One region of the Flintibacter hominis genome, then DNA from elsewhere that is predicted to be linked to it. Evidence: predicted binding sites of a transcription regulator. Region 1 holds the regulator's gene; each other region holds the start of a gene.

Region 1 (7,421 bases):
GAAGGTCAAAATTCCCAAAAGGAAGGTGACGATATCCGCCATAAAGTAGCCCAGCTTCAAAAACCAGGGGCTGATTACCCAGAAGTATACCCCTCCCCCCGCCATGCAGAACAAGGCGCCGTAGAAACGGATCTGTCCCCCCCAGGCCCCCTGGGACCAGAGAAACAGAGTCCCCGTGGCCACCAGCCAGAACACCAGATCCAGCAGGGGACCCACCACGGGCAGCTTCACCCGGACTCTCAGAATACGGAACAGGTCGTACAGCAGCCCAAACAGCGCCCCCAGCGCCAGAGCCTGGCACAGAGCCTGACCCTGCTGAACGGTATCGATGGTCATCTGCCGAATAGGCGGCCCAGCAGACCGCCCTGCTCCCGCCCGCCGCTCTCGTAGATCAGGGCGTTCACCGTCCCCTCGACCTTCAGATCTCCTCCGTCCAAGGACAGCTTTTCGATGTGGAGCCCCTCCCCCTGGATCTCCAGCCCCCCCTGGGCAGTTGTCAGGAAGATGGCGCTCTCGTCAAAGCTTTCCACCTCCTCCACCCCCGATATCATTAGCTGCTCCCGGTCCTCTAGGATCACATGGTGGCCTGTGTCCGGCCGAAGCTTCTCATTTTCATAGGCCATGTTTTCACCCCCTTTTGCTCCATCCTATGGGACAAGTGGGGGCTTTTATGCCTGTTTTTCGCCGCTGCTCTCCCTTCCAGAAAAGATCGTCTGGAAATCTGCCCGTTCTTAGTGTACAATAGGTTTTGTTCATGCGAATCCTATTGGAAAAGGTTTGATTGTATCATGGTAAAAGCCATTTTTTTTGATATCGACGGCACTCTGGTTAGCTTCCAGACCCACACAATTTCTCCCGCTGTCTTGGAGGGCCTCCACCGCCTGCGGGAGAAGGGAATCCGGTTATTCCTGTCCACAGGCCGCCACAAAGTCATGAGTCAGTCGGTCCGGGATCTCTTTCCCTTCGATGGCTGCATCACCCTCAGCGGCCAATACTGCTTTGCTCAGGACCGGGTGCTTCGAAGCGTCCCCTTCGCTCCGGAGCGGGTGAAAGCTCTGGTGGAGCTGATGGAGCATTCCACTATCCCCTGTATCTTTTTGGAGGAGGAGGACTGCTACCTTGTAAACCCGGGGCCGCGGGCTCAGGTGTTCCCCAAGCAGCTAGCTGTCCCCCTCCCCCCCTCCGCTCCCGCCCGGCGGGCGGAAGGGCGACAGGTGTTTCAGGCCACCGCCTTCCTCACCCGGGAGGAGCAGCAGGCTTTAGGAGACCCCTTCCCAGGACTGGAGGTCATGCGCTGGCACCCAGATTTCGTGGATATTATTTCCCCAGGCGGCGGCAAGGACCAGGGTATGGACGCCATTTTGGACTTCTTCGGCATCTCCCTGGAGGACACCATGGCCTTCGGCGATGGGGAAAACGACATTCCTATGCTCCGCCACGCCCATGTGGGAGTAGCCATGGGCAACGCCGACGCTCTCGTACGCTCTCACGCCGACTTTGTGACCGGAACAGTGGATGAGGACGGTATTTTGTCCGCTCTGGAACATTTCGGTCTGCTGTAGCCCCCGTCTTTTACACATAATTTACAATTTCCTGTGGATTTTCTTCCCTGGTCCGTGTACAATAAAGACAAGAATCGGCACCGAAGGAGGAACTGTTACATGAAGCTTACGTTTTTTGGCGCGGCCCACGCGGTCACCGGCAGCTGCCACTGTCTGGAAGTCAACGGCAGGAAGATCCTGATCGACTGCGGTCTCCAGCAGGGCCGGGACGAGCACGATGACAACGCCCTGGATTTTTCCCCCAGCTACATCGACTATGTTTTGGTCACCCACGCCCATATCGACCACTCCGGCCGCATTCCGCTGCTGGTCAAGGAGGGCTTTTCCGGGCCCATCTATACCACCCGGCTCACCGCCCAGCTGCTGTCCATCATGCTCCGAGACTCCGCTCATATTCAGGAGAGCGATGCCCAGTGGCAGAACCAGAAGGGAAAGCGGGCCGGCCGGGAGGAGGTAGAGCCCCTCTACACCCTGACAGACGCGGAGGAGGCCCTCCAGCTCCTCAATACCCAGGAGTACGGACAAATCTTCGAGCTGTGCGAGGGGGTAAAGGTCCGCTTCTGCGACGCCGGCCATCTGCTGGGCTCCTCCTGTGTGGAGATCTGGGCCACTGAGAACGGTGTCACCAAGAAGCTGGTCTTCTCCGGCGATCTGGGCAACGTAGACCAGCCTGTCATCCGGGACCCCTCCTTTGTGACAGAGGCGGATTATGTCATCATGGAGTCCACCTACGGTGACCGGAACCACCAGCCCCCAGAGAGCTATACCGAGGCCCTGGCCGCCCTCATTGACGACGTGTTTTCCAAAGGTGGCAACATTGTTATCCCCTCCTTCGCCGTGGGCCGTACCCAGGAGCTGCTCTACTTCCTTCGAGAGATCAAAAATGAGGGGATGGTCAAATCGGTCCCCAACTTTACCGTCTGCGTGGACTCTCCCCTGGCCGCTGAGGCCACCAAGATCTACGCTGGCGATCTTCACGGCTACCTGGACGAGGAGGCAATTGCCGTCCTGCAGGGTGGCGACAACCTGTTCACCTTCCCCGGCCTGACCCTGACCCAGTCTACCGAGGAATCCAAGGCTCTCAATATGGACAAGAGCTCTAAAATCATCATCTCCGCCTCCGGTATGTGCGATGCCGGCCGCATCCGCCACCACCTGAAGCACAACCTATGGCGCCCCGAATGCGCTGTGGTCTTTGTGGGCTATCAGGGGGAGGGCACTCTGGGCCGCCGTCTGCTGGAGGGGGCCAAAAGTGTAAAGCTTTTTGGTGAGGAGATCGCCGTCCGGGCCCGGATCCTGAATTTCCCCGGCCTGTCCTCTCACGCCGACCGGGATCACCTGCTGGACTGGATCGGCCATTTCTCCCCCAAGCCGGACCAAGTGTTCGTGGTACACGGGGATAGTGAGATCACAGACCTCTTTGCAAATGATTTGAATGAGCGGGGCATCCCCGCCCACGCGCCTCTCTATGAGGAGGTCTATGATCTGCTGGGAAATCGTATGCTGGCAAAGGGCGTTGTTCTGGAGAGCAAGCGGACCACAGGCGGCGCCTCCGCTCCCTCCGCCGCCTTCCTGCGGCTACAAGATGTGTCCAAGGACTTGGCCGACCTTATCAGCCGCAGCCGGGGCCGTTCCAACAAGGATCTGTCCAAGCTGGCCGATCAGCTTCGGCAAATCATGGACAAGTGGGAATAGAGAGGCGTTTGAGCCGCCGCGAGCAGCGCGGATGGACCGGAGCGAAGGTTCGCTCCTGCTGGCAGCGGCGCCCTTCCCCAACTATGACAGTAAGAACGGAGAGTTTTTATGGAGATCGACCGCAGAGAACTGAAAAGGCAGGCTAGGGAGGCCATTCGGGTCTCCCGTCCTTCCTTCTGGGTGGTCACCTTGGTATATCTGCTGATGACCACTGGTGTTTCCACCCTGGCCGGCCTGCTTGTTCCGGCCCCGGACACAGGAAACATCAGTCTGCCGGCTTTGTTCCTTTCCATCCTCCTCTCCCTGTACTCCACGGTAGTTGGCTTTGGCTTTACGCTATGGTCCATGTGGACCTCCCGGAAGCTGTCTCCCGGACTGGGCGCCCTAGCCGATGGCTTCTCCGTGGCCCTGCTGGTTATCATGACCTCCATTCTGATCTTTCTCCACATGCTGGCCTGGTCCCTGCTGTGCATCCCCGTCGTCTGGCTGGTCCTAATTCCGGTTCTTCTCTCCCCAAGCCTCTCCTTCCTTGTGATCCCCGTTCTAATTGCCGGCATCATGATTTTCTCTTATTGGGTCTCTCTGCGCTACGCCCTGGCCTACTATTTGCTGGCCGACCACCCTGACCATGGGGCCTTCGCCGCGGTCCGCCGCAGTGTGGAGCTGACGCGGGGATGGAAGTGGGAGATGTTCAAGCTGGCCTTTTCCTTCATCGGCTGGGAACTGCTTGACCTGCTTCTCTACTCACTGGCACTACTTCTGGTTCTGGTCCAGGGCGGTTTCTTCCAGTCTCTTTCCCTGGAGCACTACGGGGATGCCTACATGGTCTATCAGATTATCCTCTCCTATCCCCGCTCCGCCCTTCTTCTCCTGCTGGCCTCCATCCCGGTAAAGCTGTGGCTCTATCCCTACCGCTCCGTGACCATGGCCGGCTTCTACGACGCCCGGCTGCGCCTCCAGCGGGAGGGTTCTGTGGAGATGCCCCCTCTCTGAACATCCAAAGCTACCCGCCAGGACCTCTAGGTCCTGGCGTTTTTTTAGAGGCTTCCTTATTTTTGGAACATTCGTTTGACATTCGTACAAATGTATGATAAAATACATCTAAATTTTAGTGTGTAATTTTCTGTCCGTCTGCCGAAAGGAGCCCTTGCCATGGCCAAACTGACCGCCAAGCAGCAGCAGATCTATGACTATATCCTCTCCTTTACCAATCAGCACGGCTATCCCCCTTCGGTCCGGGAGATTGGCGCGGCGGTGGGACTGAAATCCCCCTCCACCGTCCACTTCCACATGAAGGGGCTGGAGGAGGCCGGTGTCATCGTCAAGGCAGAGGGCAAGACCCGCGCCATCTCCCTGCCGGGGGCATCCATGGGCCCGGTGGCAGAGGAGGAGGACCCCCACGCCAACCAAATACCCATCCTTGGCAATGTAGCCGCCGGCTCCCCTATCCTGGCCCAAGAGTGTATTGAGGACTACCTCACCTTCGACACTGCCGGTCTGTCCGGGGAGCACTTCGCCCTCACGGTCCGGGGCGAGTCCATGCTGAACGCCGGGATTCTGCCCGGTGACCTGGTGGTGGTCCACCGCCAGCAGGAGGCCCGGAATGGTGAGATCGTAGTGGCCCTTTTTGAGGATGAGGCCACCGTCAAAACCCTTCATAGAAAAGACGGCCGCACCTGGCTTCTTCCCCAAAACCCTGATTACCCGCCTATCGACGGCACCAAAGCCGAGATAGTTGGCAAGGTGGTGGCGGTAGTCCGACGGTACTAATTTTGTCCCTCTGCGGCCGGTCATGCTCCCCATGGCCGGCTTTTTTCGTTGACAATCCCAGGTCCTGTCCAGTATACTGAACAGGCAAACAGAGGGAGGCGAGAAGGGTCGTGACCAAGAAGGAGCTTCTGGACCGCTGCGCCCGTGACGGGGCGGAGCGGGTGCTGCTGGCCCGTGTGCTGGACAAGCTGGAACTGGCTCAGGACCGGGGCATCCCAGCCCATACCCCCTTTCTCTCGCCGGGTGAACAGGCCTCTGTCACCGATTTACTCAACGCCTGGGGGCAGCCCCGCCATATCTTTTGGGGTGGCTTTCCCGGCGCAGAGCGGGCCCTGTGCGCCTTCCTCCCCGACTGGCAGGATGAGAACGACCTCCTGTTGGACCCAGAGGGACCGCTGGCCGCATTGGAGGCCGCCTTCCCTCCCGGTTCCGAGTTAAGACACCGGGATATTCTGGGCTCCCTTATGGGCCTGGGGTTGACGAGGGAAAAGCTGGGGGACATCTTGCTCCCTGGCGACAGGACCTGTCAGGTGATCCTGCTCCGGGAGGTACTGCCCATTCTCCTCTCCCAGTGGGAGTCCGCCGGGCGTTGGCGGTTAAAGCTCCGGGAAATTCCTCTGGCTTCCCTTTCCCCTGGAGAGGCGAAGGTAAGGCTCATCCGGGACACAGTCGCCACCCCTCGCCTGGACGCGGTGCTTGCCGCCGGTTTTTCCCTGTCCCGCTCCAAAGCCATGGCCTATATCTCCGCCGGCAAGGCGGCCGTCAACCACCGGGAGTGTCTCAAAGGGGACAAGCTGGTGGATGTGGGAGACATTCTCACCTGCCGCGGACTGGGCAAGTGCGTGGTCCGGGAGATCCCCGGCCAGTCCAAAAAGGGACGGACCATGCTGGTATTGGAGAGATATATTTAAGCCGCCGGATAGGAGGGTACAGCTATGGCACACTATGAATATGAATTTGAGGTTCTGGCCCTCTCCGCCGGGGGGTACAGCCTGTTCGGCGGCGTCGGCATCCGGACTGAGGGCCACCAGGAAGTCATTCGAAGCCGGGCCGCCGCCGGCTGGCGTTATGTGGGCTATCTGCCCAGCGTTCAGCGGGCCTCTGGACATATTGAGACCATCGAGCTGGTATTTGAACGCGAGATAGAACAGGAATAAGGGAGGGAAAGGCATGGAGCAGAAGAAGATCGACCGCATCAATGAGCTGGCCCGGAAGACCAAGTCTCCCGCCGGCCTCACCCCAGAGGAGGAGGCTGAACGGGCCCTGCTGCGACAGGAGTATATCGCCGCCTGTAAGTCCAATCTGATGGCCCATCTGGACAATACCCTCATTCAACATCCTGACGGCACCCGGACCCGGCTGCGGAAGAAGTGATCCGCTCTAGCCGGAGCAGGGGTTCATTGACAATCTCCCCGGCATCTGGGATAATACTCTCGATCCTTTTATGTCCCGCCAGGCGCTTATCCTATCTTTTTAAGGAGGCCCCCCATGGCTCATATTAAATTTTCTACCGACTCTGCTTCCGATATTCCCGCCGCTCTGCGGGAGGAGTGGAACATCCAGGTCCTCCCTTTTCCCATCGCGATGGGCGACAGGGAGTATATGGACGGCTTTGACTTCACTCCCGACGAGTTCTTTCAGATGCTACTGGACAGCCCTCAGATCCCGACCCACGCCCAGTTGAACCCCTATCTTTTCACTGAATGCTTTGAGAAGGCGTGGAAAGAGGGCTATACCGATCTGATCCACACCTCTATCAACTCCAAGGGTTCAGCCACCTATGGCAACGCCATACAGGCCCGGGACGAGTTCTATGAGGACCACCCCGATGCCCAGGACACCTTCCATATCCATATCATCGACTCCAAAAACTACACCATGGGCTACGGCTGGGCGGTGGTGCAGGGGGCCAAGATGGCTGCTGCCGGTGCCCAGGCGGGAGAGATCGTGGATTTTATCCAGGATTGGGTGGATCATGTCCGGGTGATCTTCGCCCCTCTTGACCTGCGGTTTGCCAAAAAATCCGGCCGGATCTCCGCCGCGGCAGCCTTCATGGGCGAAGCCCTGGGGTTAAAGCCCATTATGACCTTCGCCAACGGCGAGTCCAAGATACTGTCCAAGGCGCGGGGGGAGAAAAACGCGATTTCCGCTGTTGTGGAGCTGTGCAAACAGGAGCGGAGCGCTAACAGCCCCTATCTGGTCGTCCATGGCAATAACCTGGAGCAGGCTGGCAAACTGCTAGAAGCCTGCCGCCAGGAGCTAGGCTGTGAGCCTGCCCTGGAGTATCTCATCGGTGGTGTGGTGTCCATCAACGCCGGCCCCAATGTAATTGGTCTGGTATATCGCACATAAAACTCTTTTTGGGTCCGGCTGTGGCGAGCAGTCGGACCTTTT
Region 2 (7,421 bases), on a different contig from region 1:
CGACCGGAACAGGTGAGGAAGTACTGGGCTCGTTTCAGTACCACGCCCAACCTCTTTAGACCCTCAAAGGTCAGTGGACCCACCCGTCGGGCGGTGAGGATACGCCGGGCGCTTGTTACCCCGATACCTGGCACCCGGAGAAGGGCCTCGTAGTCGGCCCGGTTCACCTCTACCGGAAAAAATTGCAGATGCCGCAGCGCCCAGCAGCACTTGGGGTCCATCCTGGGATCCAGATTAGGCTGGCTCTCATCCAACAGCTCCTCTGCCCGGAAGTGGTAGAAGCGGAGCAGCCAGTCCGCCTGGTACAGCCGGTGCTCCCGTAGGAGCGGGGGCTTAAAGTCCTGGAAAGAGGGGAGGAGAGGGCTGGTGGATACGGGCATATAGGCGGAAAAAAAGACCCGCTTTAGACAATATCGGTCATAAAGTCCTTGGGTGAGGGCGAGAATGTGCCGGTCACTCTCCGGCGTGGCCCCTATAATCATCTGGGTGGACTGTCCCGCGGGAGCGAAGCGGGGGGTATGGCGGTATAGTTTCAACTCCTGCTTGGATAGGGAGATGCCATCCCGGATCTGCTTCATTGGGGCCAAAAGGGCCTCCTTTTTCTTGTCCGGTGCCAAAAGGGCCAAACTTTTGGCACTGGGCAATTCGATATTGACGCTCAACCGGTCGGCGAGCAGGCCCAGTTGGTGGGTGAGGAGGGGATCGGCCCCCGGAATGGCCTTAGCGTGGATATAGCCCCCAAAGCGGTACTCTGTCCGCAGCAGGTGGAGAGTCTGAATCATCAATTCGGTGGTATAATCCGGATTCCGAATCACAGCTGAGGAGAGGAACAGACCTTCGATGTAGTTCCGGCGGTAGAAGCCCATGGTGAGATCACACAGCTCTCTAGGGGAGAATGCGGCACGCCGGACGTCGTTAGTCCGTCGGTTGATACAGTACAGGCAGTCGTAGATACAGATGTTGGTCATCAGCACCTTCAAAAGAGAGACGCAGCGCCCGTCGGCGGAGAAGGTGTGGCAGCAGCCGGTCATGGAGGCGCTTCCGATGGTTCCGGAGCGTCCTGCACGGTCCAGTCCACTGGAGGTGCAGGCAGCGTCATATTTCGCAGCGTCTGCCAGGATATTCAGCTTGTCTAGCAGTTCCATGGTGTTCGCCTCCAACACAAATGTAGAACATTTGTACTATACAATTATAGTAAGAAGGAGCGAGATGTCAAGAGGAAAAATCTTTCTACCTTGGACATTTCGCGAGATGCCACTGTTTTGCGCATTGACCTATGTATTCTGAAACGGGGAAGAATTTATGCTTTCATTGACTTTATTATGAAAGTCAGCTATAATAAATCCATAAAAATGGAGTGCTCCTGTTGAAAAAATACAAGGAGGATGGGGAATGGAAGAGTTGTTGGAGCAGTTACTGGAGGATTGCCGGCCCTATACCCAGCAGGGAAAGGTGGCCACTTATATCCCGGAGCTGGCGAAGGGAGATGCCAATGACCTGGGGATTTATGTGCTCCGCAGCGATGGGCGGCACTATCAGGCGGGGGACTACAAGAAGCGATTTACCATCCAGAGCGTGGTCAAGCCTATCCTCCTGCTGCTGGCGCTGATGGACAACGGGGAGGAGTACGTCCGATCCCGGGTGGGCGTAGAGGCCACGGGCAAGCCCTTTGACGCCATCAATGTCACGGACCAGACCTTGTTCAGCGACCACTTGAACCCCATGGTCAATATGGGCGCCATCGCCATGTGCACTCTGATTAAGGGAAAGGACTATGAGGAGCGATTCCGGCGCCTGCTGGACCTGACCAGGCAGCTGGCCGGAGACCAGGAGATCGATCTGGATCAGCAGGTCTACCTGTCGGAAAAGCGGACGGGAAATAAAAACCGGGCACTGGCCTTTCTGCTGAAGACCTATGGCATGATCGAGGACGATGTGGAACAGGTGCTGGACTGCTATTTCAAAGCCTGTTCCATCTCGGTGAACAGCAAGGACTTGGCCCACATCGGTTTTGTGCTGGCCAACCGTGGGAAGCTGCCTCAGACAGAGGAGCGGATCTTCCCCAGCCGGTATGCCACCTATGTCAACGCCATTTTGATGACCTGTGGGATGTACGACGGCTCAGGAGATTTCGCGGTCAATGTAGGCGTGCCGGCCAAAAGTGGAGTGGGAGGCGGCATTATGGCTGTGGTGCCCACCAGAATGGGAATCGGTATCTTTTCCCCTGGGCTGGATGGAAAGGGAAACAGCCTGGCAGGTATTAAGGTGTTGGAGGAGTTGTCTAAGCGGATGTATCTAAGTATTTTCTGATAAGGGAGGGGGGAGCGATTGAGTTTGCGGATGCTCCCGGCCAAAAGGGAAGAAAAAAGCGGCGCCCGGTACAAAGTACCGGGCGCCGTTCTGCTTATCTGAAATATACCAGGGGATCCTCAGGGCGCTCCGCCTTCTCCACCGACTGGGCGTACAGGACCACGCCCTCTCCATCGTAGACGTCGGCGCGCTCCCACCGGATCTCAGCGGTGACCTTGACCCACTCTCCCTTTTTCAGGGAGCGGGCTCTGTCATACTTACAGAGGAAACCGAAAAAGCGGATATCCTCGGCACAGCAGGTCATGGCGTTGCGGCCGGGGACGAAGGTGCCACGGGGCAGCTTGGAGCCGGTCATGGCCTGGGTTTTCATGGTGATGGTCTTGCCCACATACCGGTCAGGGTGCTCCTGGATATCCAGGTACCAGATGCCGTAATCCGGGTCCTCCAAGGTGATGTGGTCCTCCTCCAGGGAGTAGGGGAGGATATCCTCCACCTCTAACTCCTCCCCCTTCTCGTCCTCAAAGACGATCTCGCACATACGGTTCACCGCCCGGATGGACCGCTTCCAGCCGGCCATGGGCATATCGGGAGTGCAGCGGTTGAAAAGGACCATATCCGCCTCAGTCACCATGTCGATGAACATGGACTGCATATTGGCCAGATACATCTCAAAGGTGGTGCCGTCCACCACATGGATGGCCTGGTACAGCCCCCAGGTCTTGGGCAGCTTCAGCTTGCGCAGAAGGTCCACCGGCCACATCCCATTGAACTCCATCAGGACCCGTTCCGGCTGATAGCGCCGGTCTACTTCCTTCAGAAATTCGGTGTTGAGCTGCTCCTGCCCCTCGATGGGGACCAGGCGACAGTTGCGCTGGGAGAGAAACTGGGGGTCGTACTCCTCCTCGCCATCCTCGCACATGAGGAGGACGGTGCGCTGACCGTCGTTAAAGTAATCCATATTCAGTGTGTCGGTAAGAAGGGTGGTTTTGCCGGCGTCCAAAAAGCCGGTGATAAGATACAGGGGGATCCTACTATCGGGCATGATCTTCACCTCGTGGTATGATATGGATGGGCGGCCATGGGCCGCCCATCTAGCAAATTAGGCCAGCAGGAACAGCTTTTCCAGCTGGTCCTCCTTCAGCTCGGAGCCGATGACACACAGCCGGCCGGTATAGTCGGCGCCACCCTCACGGATTTGGAACTCCTCAGGCACCAAGTCGAAATGGAGCCAGGTCTGCCCGTCGTCACAGGGCACCATGCCCTTGGCCCGGAGGATATAGCCGTAATCCTCGCCCATAGCCAGGGCGGACAGGGCCTCCTGCAGCTCCTCACGACTATATTTCCGGGGTGTTTCCCGGCCCCAGGAGGTAAAGATCTCGTCGGCGTCGTGGTGGTGATGGTGGTCTGCGCCACAGGCCATACAGGTGTCACAGGCGGTGTCGTCACAGATGTGGTCGTGGTGGTGTTCATGCCCATGCTCATGATGATGCTCGTGTTCATGGGCGTGGTGATGTTCATGCTCGTGGTGGTGATGGTCATGGCAGCCACAGTCACAGTGGTCGTCGTGGTCATGATGCTCGTGTTCGATCTCAGCCATCAAATCTTCCGCCAGAGTGTGGCCACCCTCCATGGCAGCGACGATTTGGCTGCCAGTAAGCTGATCCCAGGGGGTGGTGAGGATGGCCGCCTGGGAATTTTTTTCCCGAAGGAGGTGGACAGCGCCGTTCAGCTTGGCGGGGTCCAACTTTTGGGTCCTGGACAGGATGATGGCGGAGGCGTGTTCTACTTGGTCGTTGAAGAACTCGCCAAAGTTCTTCATATACACCTTGGCCTTGGAGGCATCTACCACAGTGACGAAGCTGTGGAGGTGGAGGCCGGGGGCCTCCTTCTGCACCCGCTCCACGGCAGCGACCACGTCAGACAGCTTTCCCACCCCAGAGGGCTCGATCACGATGCGGTCAGGGGAATAATCGGTCAGCACCTGCTTCAGAGCGGCGCCGAAATCGCCTACCAGGGAGCAGCAGATACAGCCGGAGTTCATCTCCGTAATCTCCACACCGGCGTCTTTCAAAAAGCCACCGTCGATCCCAATCTCACCGAACTCATTTTCGATGAGGACGATCTTCTCGCCCTGAAAGGCCTCATCCAGCAGCTTCTTGATGAGCGTGGTCTTACCAGCGCCCAAAAACCCGGAGATAATATCGATCTTTGTCATAACAGTCATATCCTTTCACAGAGAAATATTGATGGCCTGGGGCCCTCTGTTTGGGGGCCTAAGGAGGGGTACAGCGGGAATGCCGGTCAATCCCAGAGCAGTCCGATGCCCTCCATAATCTGATACAGCATCCCGGCAGCCACCTGGCGGGTCCCCAGATCGGCGGGGGCCAGATCGCCCACCAGCGCGTCCAGGGAGGCCAGATTTCGGGCGGGTGCCTGAGCCCACGGAGCGTATTCGTAGTAGGTTGCCCAGTCGGCGGCGGACACCTCCTGTTGGCTGAGATCGTATATATTCATATTGGCCCAAGCGGCCACGGCGGAGAGAATGGTCACCATCTCCTGATAGGTGATGGTGCTGTCCGGGCGGAAGGTGCCATCACCGTAGCCGGAGATAAACCCCATATCGGCCATGGCGGAGATGCCGTCAGCATACCAGGACTGGGCACTCACATCAGAGAACTGGTCCAGCACACTGTGGTCGGCGGGGAGTGCCAGGGCAGTGGCCGCCATAGTGCAGAACTCAGCCCTGGTGACAGTGTTGTCCGGGCGGAAGGTGCCGTCCTCATAGCCGCCCAGCAACTGATAGGTGGCCAGCGTGCGGATCTCCCGCTCAAACTCGCTCCCTTCCAAGTCGGAGAAGGAACGGGCGGTAAAGTCCAACTGCTTCTCCCGTGCCAGGTCGGCGGGGGATACCTCAGTCCAGGTCCGGGTGCCGGCGCCTTGATACAGAAGGGCGGAAGGGGGCAGAGCCTCCAGCAGCTCGGTAAAGGCAGCCTTGTTGTCTGCATTGAGCGCCTCACTGATCTTCAGATAGAAGGTCTGGCCGGCCAGAGACAGCTTCAGATGGCCGGAGGCGCGACTGGGTTCCTCCTGGCCCAACAGGAGAGCGGCGGCAGGGGCGTTTTCAGCGGAGATGACCAGGGTAGGAAGGACGCCTACGATATGGTTGGTGGTGCCGTCGGGGGAGAAGAAGCGGAGGGTGGTGATCTTCAGGCAGTCCCCATCAAAAATACCGGTAGTGTTGCTCTCGTCATAGATGTTCTGGGCAATCCCCTTGCCGAAGGTGCGCTGACCCAGGGCAATCCCCGCCTCATAGTCTCGGATTGCGGCGGCGAAGAGCTCGGAGCCGCTGGCGGAATGGGGGCTGGTCAGGATGACCAGGGGCTTGTCCGTCAGGTCCTCCACCAGGGGGGAGGTGGCCCGGTAGTAATAGCCGCCGGCGCTGTCACGGAAGTAGACCATGATGGCGCTGCCGATGAACTGGCCAGCAGTGAGCGCGGCGGACTCATCTGTACCACCGGGGTTGGAGCGCAGATCCATCAGCCAGATGGCGGTCTGGTTGTCCAGTTCCTCAATGGCAGCCTGGACCACAGAGGCGGTGCTGGCGCCAAAGCTGGTGCAGTCGATGACTGCCACCCCATCCACCAGATCATAGGTGACGATAGGGATGAGGACCGAGCGGCGCTCCATCGTGTAATCCCGCCGCTGCCCATCTGACTGACTGATGACAGTGATGGTGACCGTAGTGCCCTCCTGGCCGCTGATCATAGTGCGGGGATCGACCCCGGCGGCGGTAGCTACGCCGTCTACGGCAATGATGCGGTCCCCGGCCTCCAGCCCAGCCTCAAGGGCGGGGGAGTCCGGCAGGATGGACATGATACGGTAGCCGTCGTTATAGGCGTTTTCCACAGAGGCGCCAATTCCGACGACTGTGTCCCCATTGACCGAGGAGAGAAAGGCCTGATATTCCTCGGTGTTCATGTAGACGGTGTAGGGGTCGCCGATGGCCTCTAAAATCTCGTCCAGAGAGTCCAGGGACCAGATCTCATCCGGCAGGGGATCCACATAGTAGGTCTGGAGTAGGGTTTTGGCGTCCTCCAGCTCTAGGGCGGAGGCAGGCAGTGCCGTTAAGGACAGAGCGACCGCCAGGGAAAGAAAGGCAGATAAAAATTTTTTCATGGGTTTCTCCTTCAACATAGGGGCCTGTCGTACATCCGCCGGATGCCGCAGTTTGGCATCCGGCGGACAGGGTATAGCAACTTGAAAATAGAACTTCACCGCGTATTCCACATAAAAAATATTATACCTCTTTTTTGTCTCGCTGGCAAGGGGAGAAGGGGGTAAAAGTCCTTCTAGAGAAGCCTTTGGGTTAAGATTCTGGAGCAGGCACCAGATCGGGGCTGATGGAGTGCAGCCCCTGCTGGAGCCCTGCGGCGCTGATCATTCCAGGGGCGTAGAGCTGCAGATTTCCCTGGCTGTCGATAAAATAGGTGTGGGGGAAGCCGGTGACTCCGTAGGTCAGGATGCCCTGATAGTCGATATCGTAATATACAGGGAAGGAATACCCTGTCTCCATGAGAAAAGCCTCCGCCTTTTCTCGCGTCTCCCCCTGCATGGCGTCCCCCACATTGACCATGACAAAATGGATCTCCTGACCGTACTGTTCAAAGGCCGCCTGAAAGTCCGGCATCTCCTCCTTGCAGGGGGGGCAGGTACTGGCCCAGAAGTTCAGCACCACCGGTTTGTCTCCAATCAGGTCGGACAAATCCAATAAATTCCCTTCCGGGTCCTCAAGGGGAAAGGAAGGAGCGGGGACGGGGCTGCTCTCCTGAGAGGAGGAAGCACTGTCCTCTACCGGGGGCAGGCCAGGGGATCTGCCCTGGGAAAGTGTGTTGTACAGCAATCCGGCTCCCGCGAGGAGCAGAACCAGGACGGCGGCCAGAATAAAAGTCTTTTTAGAACGTTTCATAGAATTCCCTCCCTATGCCAAAAAGGTCAGAAGCTGCCCCATGGTGCCAGTGGCCATCATTATACCAACCAAGACGAGGAGCAGGCCGGACAGTTTTGTAATAATTCCATAGTGGGCCTTGATCCAGCCGAAGGCGCTCTTTAGG
Region 3 (7,421 bases), on a different contig from region 1:
GATGATGAGGCAGGCCCCGAAGATGGGGTACAACTTGCCAATGACCTTGTCAATGGGCAGGAAGGTGGCGATAAAGTAGTAAATCAGCACGACAGCCAGCCAGAAGTTGGCATCCAGTGTTTCAGGAGTCAGAATAGCCAAAAGCTGGGCGGGGTTCTTGGAGAAGTTGACGCCGACCAGGATCAGCAGGACTACCGAGAAGACACGCATGACCTGCAGCATGAATTTGCCTAAGTAGATGCCCACGATTTCAGAGATAGAGGCGCCGTCGTGGCGCTCGCTCATCATGCCGGACAGGAAGTCGTGGACACCGCCGCCCAGGATAGTACCAAAGACAATCCACAAATATACACGGGGCCCCCAGCAAGCGCCGGCCAGAGCACCAAAAATAGGGCCAAGACCTGCGATGTTCAAAAGCTGGATCAGGAACAGACGCCAAGTTTTCATTGGGGTGTAGTCCACGCCGTCCGGATGGGCGACCGCCGGGGTCTGCCGGTCATCCACACGGAACACCCGCTCAATGAGACGGCTGTACAGTGCGAATCCCACCACAAGGACTACGAGGGAGATCAGGAACGTGATCATAAATTTCTCCTCCTCTTAATTTGCTTTTCCATGACGAAAGACATGAAAAAGGCCTTTATTTTCCACTAAAGGTCTGGGAAGCAAAGGAAACTTTGAGCTATCCCTTAAAAGGCGGCTTCATTATATCACGCTTCTTGAGAAAATCAACCCCCAAATCGAAATTTTTACTAAAATTTTGTGAACGAGGATTTTGTGAAAAAAGTGGGTCAACAGCGGACTTAGCCAAGAGCCACATCCAGGATCATCATAATGAGAAACCCTGCCATGACGCCTAGAGTGCCGGTATGTCCCCCTTCGGTGAGATTAGCTTCTGGGATGAGCTCCTCCACCACGACATAGAGCATGGCGCCGGCGGCAAAGGAGAGCAGCCACGGGAGCAGAGGCTGGATCGCCCCGGCAGCCAGTACAGTGAGCAGGGCAAAGATAGGCTCCACCACGCCGGAGGCCGCCCCGATGAGAAAAGCCTTTCTACGGCCCATTCCCTCCTGATGCAGGGGCAGGGAGATAGCGGCCCCTTCCGGAAAATTTTGGATGCCAATTCCCATGGCGAGGGCGGTAGCAGCGGGTAGGAGGGAGGGATCGCCACTGTGGGCAGCCAAAGCAAAGGAGATGCCGACCGCCATCCCCTCCGGGATGTTGTGCAGTGTTACGGCCAGTACCAGGAGGGCGGTGCGGCGGCGGGAGGTTTCGCCCTCTTTGCAGTGGAAGGATTCCGGTGTGAAGTGGGGGAGCAGATAGTCCATGGACAAAAGGAAAACGATGCCAAGGACAGATCCACCAGCGGCGGGCAGCCAACCGGGCATTCCCATGGCCTCCGCCTCCTCAATGGCTGGGATGAGCAGGGACCACATGCTGGCGGCAATCATCACGCCAGCGGCAAATCCAAGTAGGACGCGCTGAAGAGAGCGAGAGGACTGCTTGCGGAACAGAAAGACCATAGCGGCGCCGGAAGCGGTCATCAGGGCAGTGAACCCAGTTCCGCCGGCAGCCCATAAAAGTGCTTGTGTCACGATGTAATTTCCCTTTCTGAAAACGGCGGCGCGATGTCCGGAGCCGGTCCGCGCCTGTGCGGGTGCTTCCAGAATAGGCTATGCGCCGGATCAGAGAGGGGTGAGCCGGGTGACTGATATTCACCCGGCGCTCTATTCAAAAGACCGCCAGAAACACCTTGGCCATCCAGTAGCCGATGGCCATACAGCCAGGAAAGGTAAGGGCCCAGGCGAGAGCGATTTTGCCGGCAACGGACCAGTCCACAACACCGCCCCCCGCTGCTCCCACACCGAGCAGAGCGGCTGTGCGGGTATGGGTAGTTGAGACGGGAAGGCCCAGCAGAGTGGCGGTCATGAGGCAGAAAATATTGCCCAAATCGGCAGACAGCCCTTCTCGCGGGCCAATCGACACCATTTCACGCCCGACTGTTTCGATGATGCGCCTGCCCCCCATAAGGGTACCGGCGGCCATAAAGCCAGCACACAAAATCATAAGCCAGATAGGGATGAGAAAGGTCTGTTCATCTCCGCGACCCTGGGCCAATGCCGTCCCCAAGAGAAATACACCGAGAAACTTTTGACCATCTTGGGCACCGTGAAGAAAGGCAGTTCCTGCGGCTCCGGGAAGCTGGGCCAAAAGAAATGTATGGTTGGAAGCCTTTACAGGTTTTAAGGCACTTTGAAACAACTGTCCAGCCCAGAATCCGGCGGCGGTGGACAGAATCAGACCGAGGAGAACCTTGGCCCAACTGTCCCAGCGGATACAGGAGAAGCCACCCTCCAGAGCCACCGCGGCGCCAGAGATACCAGCAATCAAGGCGTGGCTCTCACTGGTAGGAATGCCAAGTAGCCAGGCAGCCGCGGCCCAGAGCACGATGGCGGCCATGGCGGCACACAAAGCGGTAAGAGCCGCGCGGGAGCCGCCGCCAAAGCTGGCGATAGAATAGACGGTCTCCGCCACAGAAGTAGAGACAGCGGTGACACAAAGCACTCCCAGAAAGTTGCATACAGCCGCCAGCAGGACAGCCAAAGGGAAGGGGAGTGCTCCAGTCACCACTACCCCGGCGATGGCATTGGGTGCGTCGGTCCACCCGTTGACCAGCAGTACCGCGAGGGTGAGGAGAACAATCAGTGCCAGAGCTGGATCGCCCGTCAACTGGTCGAGGAAAGCAAAAAAAGACAGGGGCATGGGTTCACCTCCATGCCCCTGTTGTATGCTACTCCTCCTCCAGATATGACCGGGAGCCTCCAGGCGGGGGCGCATGGCCGCTGCCGCCGGCGGCCTGGGTGGAGGAGGCATGGGAGATGGAAGATTTTCCGTACTTGGCCCGAATGCTATCCATTGTTTCCTCCAGCTTTTCCAGCCGCTCTCTCTTTTTGTCCTGGCCGAAGGCCAACAGATCCAGCTGGGCCGAGACCTCCTCCTCCGGGACCAGAGAGAGTGCTGTTACAGTGAGGGCTCGGACGGGATGATCCATATTCCAGCAGCTTTTGGCCAATCCCATGGCGGCTTGACTGATTTCTCGGGCCAGATTGCTGGGGGAGTCCAGCCGCTGCTGCCGGATGATATCCCGAAAGGCAGGGTCCCGTATGGCAAGTGAAATACCATTACATTTCATGTGATACCGACGAAGGCGGGCAGCCACTTGGTCCGAAAGGCGGGTGATCCCAGCCTGTATATCTTCCTGCCCCCGCAGATCGTGAGAAAAGGTGAGACCATTGCCCACTGACTTCGGCGGGACGTACTGGGCGGCGGGTGTGACGGGGGAGCGGTCCTCCCCACTGGCAAAGTCATGGAGCTGGGCGCCATTTTTACCCAGCAGAAGAAAAAGTTGCTCCCGATCAAAGCGAGCCAGGTCGCCGATGGTGTGGATATCAAAGCGATCAAAAGTCCGGGAGGCGGCCCGCCCGACATAGAGCAGGTCGGTGACCGGCAGAGGCCATACAATCTGTTTAAAATTTTCCCGGGTGATGAGCGTGGTAGCATCTGGCTTTTTGTAATCGCTGCCTAATTTGGCAAAGACCTTGTTGAAGGACACTCCCACAGAGATGGTCAGCCCAAAGTTGCCCCGCACATGCTCTCTAAGCTGGTCCGCCAGCGCCTCCGGATCCCCGCCGAAGAGATGGAGGGTGCCAGTGACATCCAGCCAGCTCTCATCAATCCCAAAGGACTCTACCAGGTCGGTGTAGTCCTGATATACCCGGTTGATCTGCCTGGATAGCTCACGGTATCGGTCATGGTGGGCGGGAAGAAGGACCAGTTCGGGGCATTTTTTTCTGGCCTGCCAGATGGTTTCAGCGGTCTTGACGCCAAAAAGCTTGGCAGGCTCATTTTTTGCCAGGATGATGCCGTGGCGGCTGTTAGGGTCTCCGCATACCGCCACCGGCAGGTGACGCAACTCCGGATGGTCCAGCAGCTCTACCGAGGCGTAAAAGCTATTTAAATCACAGTGAAAGATGACCCGTTCCACCGGACAGCGCCTCCTTTTCATTCAATAAAAAAATTATATTCCAGGCCAAGAAAAAAGTCAAACTAATGTTCGAATTTTCTTGACAGGAAAGGGGAGAGACTGGTAGGATAAGAAAAAAGGAGGGGAGAGGACATGGAATATATACCGGCTAAACATCTGCTCCATAGAAATAGAGGTACGGAGTGGTTTGGTACCGACCATACCATGAATATTTACCGTGGATGTTGTCATGGCTGCCTCTACTGTGACAGCCGAAGCAGCTGTTATCAAAATCCAGATTTTGATACCGTGAAGGCAAAGGCTGGGGCCCTCACTATTTTGCGGGATGACCTGGCCCGAAAGACGCGTCCGGCATTTATCAATATGGGTTCCATGAGCGACCCCTATAACCCCTTCGAGGAGGAGCTGGAACTGACCCGTCATGCCCTAGAGTTGATAGACGCCTACGGATGTGGGGTGGCGGCTGCCACAAAAAGTGATCTGATCGTCCGGGATATCGACCTGTATCAGTTCATTCAGCGCCATTCCCCAGTGATCTGTAAACTGACGGTGACTACGACAGACGACGCGCTGGCAGCCAAGATCGAGCCGGGGGCTCCCTCACCCAGCCGCCGTTTGGCGGCGCTGAAGGAGCTGGCGGGAGCGGGGATCTTTTCCGGTGTCCTGCTTATGCCGGTCCTGCCCTGGCTGGAGGACAGCGTAGAAAATGTGCTGTCGGTGGCGGAGGCGGCTGCCGAGGCGGGAGCACGATTCGTCTATTCGGCCTTCGGTGTGACCATGCGGGATGGGCAGAGGGAGCATTTTCTAAACGGACTGGACCGGGCTTTTCCAGAACAGGGGCTGGGGGAGAAATACCGCCAGCGGTATGGAAACCGGTATACCTGCTCCAGTCCCAGAGCGGGGAAGTTGTGGGAACGATTTTCCAAACGCTGCGGGGAGCTGGGGCTGTTGTGTGAGATGCGCTCTATCATTTCCGCTGCCACCCGTGGATATCAGGATCGGCAGCTCACCTTTTTTGACTGATTTTTCCCCCGGTTGCCGGTTGGTTGCTGGACTTTCTCCTTCTGGTCTGCTACTATTTGACCAAGGAGGTGGGAAGAATGCCATTGGGAGAACGCCTGAAAGCACTGCGGAACCAAATCGGTTTTTCTCAGGAGATGGTGGCGGAGCGAGTGGGCGTGAGCCGCCAAGCGGTGACCAAATGGGAGTCAGGGCAGACGATACCCACCGGTGAGAATCTGGCCGCGTTGGCGGAGCTGTACGCCATCTCACTGGACGAACTGATGGAGGACCGCTCCGGCTGGGTAAAAGATGGGGAGGACAACCCTATCCTGCGGGAAAACAGAACTGTGATAGCTATTTCTGCCCAACTGGGCGCACTCTATGCCTGTGTCTGGACATTACAGGATATGCCGCATGGAGAGCAGCTTGGGGGCGGCTACCTTTTGCCCCTGTTCGGAAATATCGTGATGTTGGCACTGTGCTCTATGTGGATGGTGTGGAACCTGTCCTTTGAACTGGATTTGGACCGGCGGCGGAACAATTTGAAAATTGAGTTGCGCTATATGCTGGCACAGCTCCTTTTGACCGTCTTAAGCTTCTATTTTCATCTGGGCTTGGCCGGATTCCTGCTGTCTATAGCCATTCTGCTTTTTTATCTGCGTGTGATAAATCCCCGATATATGGGGAGAAAGCTGTGGTGGAAGAAACCAAAAAGAGCGGTCTGTAAGATGAAAAAGGGCTCAAGGGATGGCTCTTAATTGAGGTCCATCCCTTGAGCTTTTTTTGTTTTACCAACCAGGAACAAGCCAGCGCACAGGGCGGTAAAGGGAGCGACTGTTACCAGACCGAAGGAGCCGATGACGGTATGGATCATCTCGGCGGCTACATACTTATAGTTCAAAATATTGGAGATTGGAGTGCCCTGGGCCATAAATACCATCAGCAGTGCCACATAGCCACCGGAGTAGGCGAACAGCAAAGTGGTGGTCATGGTCCCCATGGCCGCTCTGCCTACGTTCATCCCGGATTTGGCCGCCTCCCACCAACTAAGGTCAGGTCGTTTCTCCACGACTTCGTGGACTGCGGAGGTGATATCTACGCTCAAATCCATGATTGCTCCGGAGGCCCCGATAAAAATAGAGGCCATAAAGATTCGGGTCAGATCCAGATGCTGATAGCCGGCATAGAGCAAACTTTCCGAGTAGGACATGACCGCCCCGTGGACCTGAAATAGGTCAGTGAACAGGATGCCCATGATACAGGTGACCAGAACACCCAGAGCGGAACCGGATGAGGCGGCCCAGCATCTCCGGTCGAAACCATAGACCAGGGCGATGATAAGCAGAGTGAGGGCCAGTGTTATGGCAAGGCCGACCCAGATAGGATCCCAGCCTTTGAGATAGAGCGGGACCATCACCTTCCATATCATCAAGACAGTAAGGAGAAAGGAAAGCACAGCCCTTAGACCAGTCTTTCCTGCAAAGAGGACCAGCAGGAGGACAAATAGTCCGCCCATCAATAATTCCCAGGGCATCCGGTAGTGATCGATCATGGATACACTGAGGATCTGCTCCCCTTGGAAATTGATACGGACCAGAGCCTTATCGCCGACAGAAAAGATCTTATCCTGTTCCAGAGAGCCGTTCAGGGTGTTTTTTCCCTCTACCGTCTGCCCCTTGAACTGTCCTCCTAGTATCTCAAGCTGGCAGCTCTGCTCGCCGGACCGGACGAGCCCGGTGTCAATGACGGTTGACTCATCGGTAGACAGTACCAGAGCCGGTTGAATATCAGATTCCTGAAAAACGATGTTATCCTCATATCCCGTGGGCAGGGCGAGCAGGACAACGGTGAGAAGAAGGCATACCCATACAGGGGCATGGTAACGAAGAAAATCAGCTTTCATTTGCTTTAACATATAGTGTTGCTCCTTGAAGAGAGAAAGTACCCGTAGCTGGAGGGGGGCGGAGGAGGAGAAAGATGAAAACAAATTCGCCCGGTGAAAGGCGGATATCCGAAAGATGCGGGGGTACCACCAGATGAAAATGCAGGGGTAAGCCCGCTCCAGCCGGATCTACTGGAGCGGGCAGTTGATATCGTGTTCTCAAGAGAGGGTTACCGAACCGCCAGCATCTGGGCCAGCTTATCGTAGATTGCAGTGTTGTCGTAGTAGCCCTTGAAGAGTTCAGCGTTGACGCCATCCGCAAATACCGCCACGGGGAGTCCAGTGTGGCTGTACGAGGTAAAGGAAACGCCTGATTTGTTGTTGAGGATGTGGGTGATGGTGACGGACAAGGGTTCATAGGTGCCGTAGGCCACATATTCCTCCTGGTCGGCAATGCCGGTATCCTTCTCGTTGACAGATTTCTCATAGGCG

Evidence for each region. The regulator LexA, encoded in region 1, represses DNA repair genes until DNA is damaged. The targets are predictions, from matches to a motif close to CNAACANNTGTTNG.
Region 2: H8S11_RS02705 (putative DNA modification/repair radical SAM protein) is a predicted target of LexA. The motif match lies at 1,170-1,183, and genes of this name have one in related genera.
Region 3: dinB (DNA polymerase IV) is a predicted target of LexA. The motif match lies at 4,104-4,117, and genes of this name have one in related genera.

The regions. Positions count from the first base shown of each region.
Region 1 is NZ_JACOPO010000002.1:212,982-220,402, forward strand. It holds partial or broken gene yabQ (spore cortex biosynthesis protein YabQ) at 79-336, opposite strand; gene H8S11_RS04310 (YabP/YqfC family sporulation protein) at 333-623, opposite strand; gene H8S11_RS04315 (Cof-type HAD-IIB family hydrolase) at 789-1,562, shown strand; gene H8S11_RS04320 (MBL fold metallo-hydrolase RNA specificity domain-containing protein) at 1,662-3,257, shown strand; gene H8S11_RS04325 (DUF975 family protein) at 3,366-4,250, shown strand; gene lexA (transcriptional repressor LexA) at 4,410-5,027, shown strand; gene H8S11_RS04335 (YlmH family RNA-binding protein) at 5,138-5,938, shown strand; gene H8S11_RS04340 (DUF4177 domain-containing protein) at 5,963-6,184, shown strand; gene H8S11_RS04345 (DUF896 domain-containing protein) at 6,198-6,401, shown strand; gene H8S11_RS04350 (DegV family protein) at 6,516-7,379, shown strand.
Region 2 is NZ_JACOPO010000001.1:566,575-573,995, forward strand. It holds gene H8S11_RS02705 (putative DNA modification/repair radical SAM protein) at 1-1,145, opposite strand, end outside; gene glsA (glutaminase A) at 1,393-2,310, shown strand; gene H8S11_RS02715 (TIGR03943 family putative permease subunit) at 2,405-3,352, opposite strand; gene H8S11_RS02720 (CobW family GTP-binding protein) at 3,410-4,525, opposite strand; gene H8S11_RS02725 (S41 family peptidase) at 4,612-6,486, opposite strand; gene H8S11_RS02730 (TlpA family protein disulfide reductase) at 6,677-7,276, opposite strand; gene H8S11_RS02735 (cytochrome c biogenesis CcdA family protein) at 7,289-7,421, opposite strand, start outside.
Region 3 is NZ_JACOPO010000003.1:306,081-313,501, reverse strand. It holds gene H8S11_RS06785 (carbon starvation CstA family protein) at 1-585, opposite strand, end outside; gene H8S11_RS06780 (ZIP family metal transporter) at 804-1,544, opposite strand; gene H8S11_RS06775 (inorganic phosphate transporter) at 1,732-2,763, opposite strand; gene dinB (DNA polymerase IV) at 2,792-4,045, opposite strand; gene H8S11_RS06765 (SPL family radical SAM protein) at 4,178-5,068, shown strand; gene H8S11_RS06760 (helix-turn-helix domain-containing protein) at 5,146-5,805, shown strand; gene H8S11_RS06755 (YibE/F family protein) at 5,802-6,962, opposite strand; gene H8S11_RS06750 (alkaline phosphatase) at 7,160-7,421, opposite strand, start outside.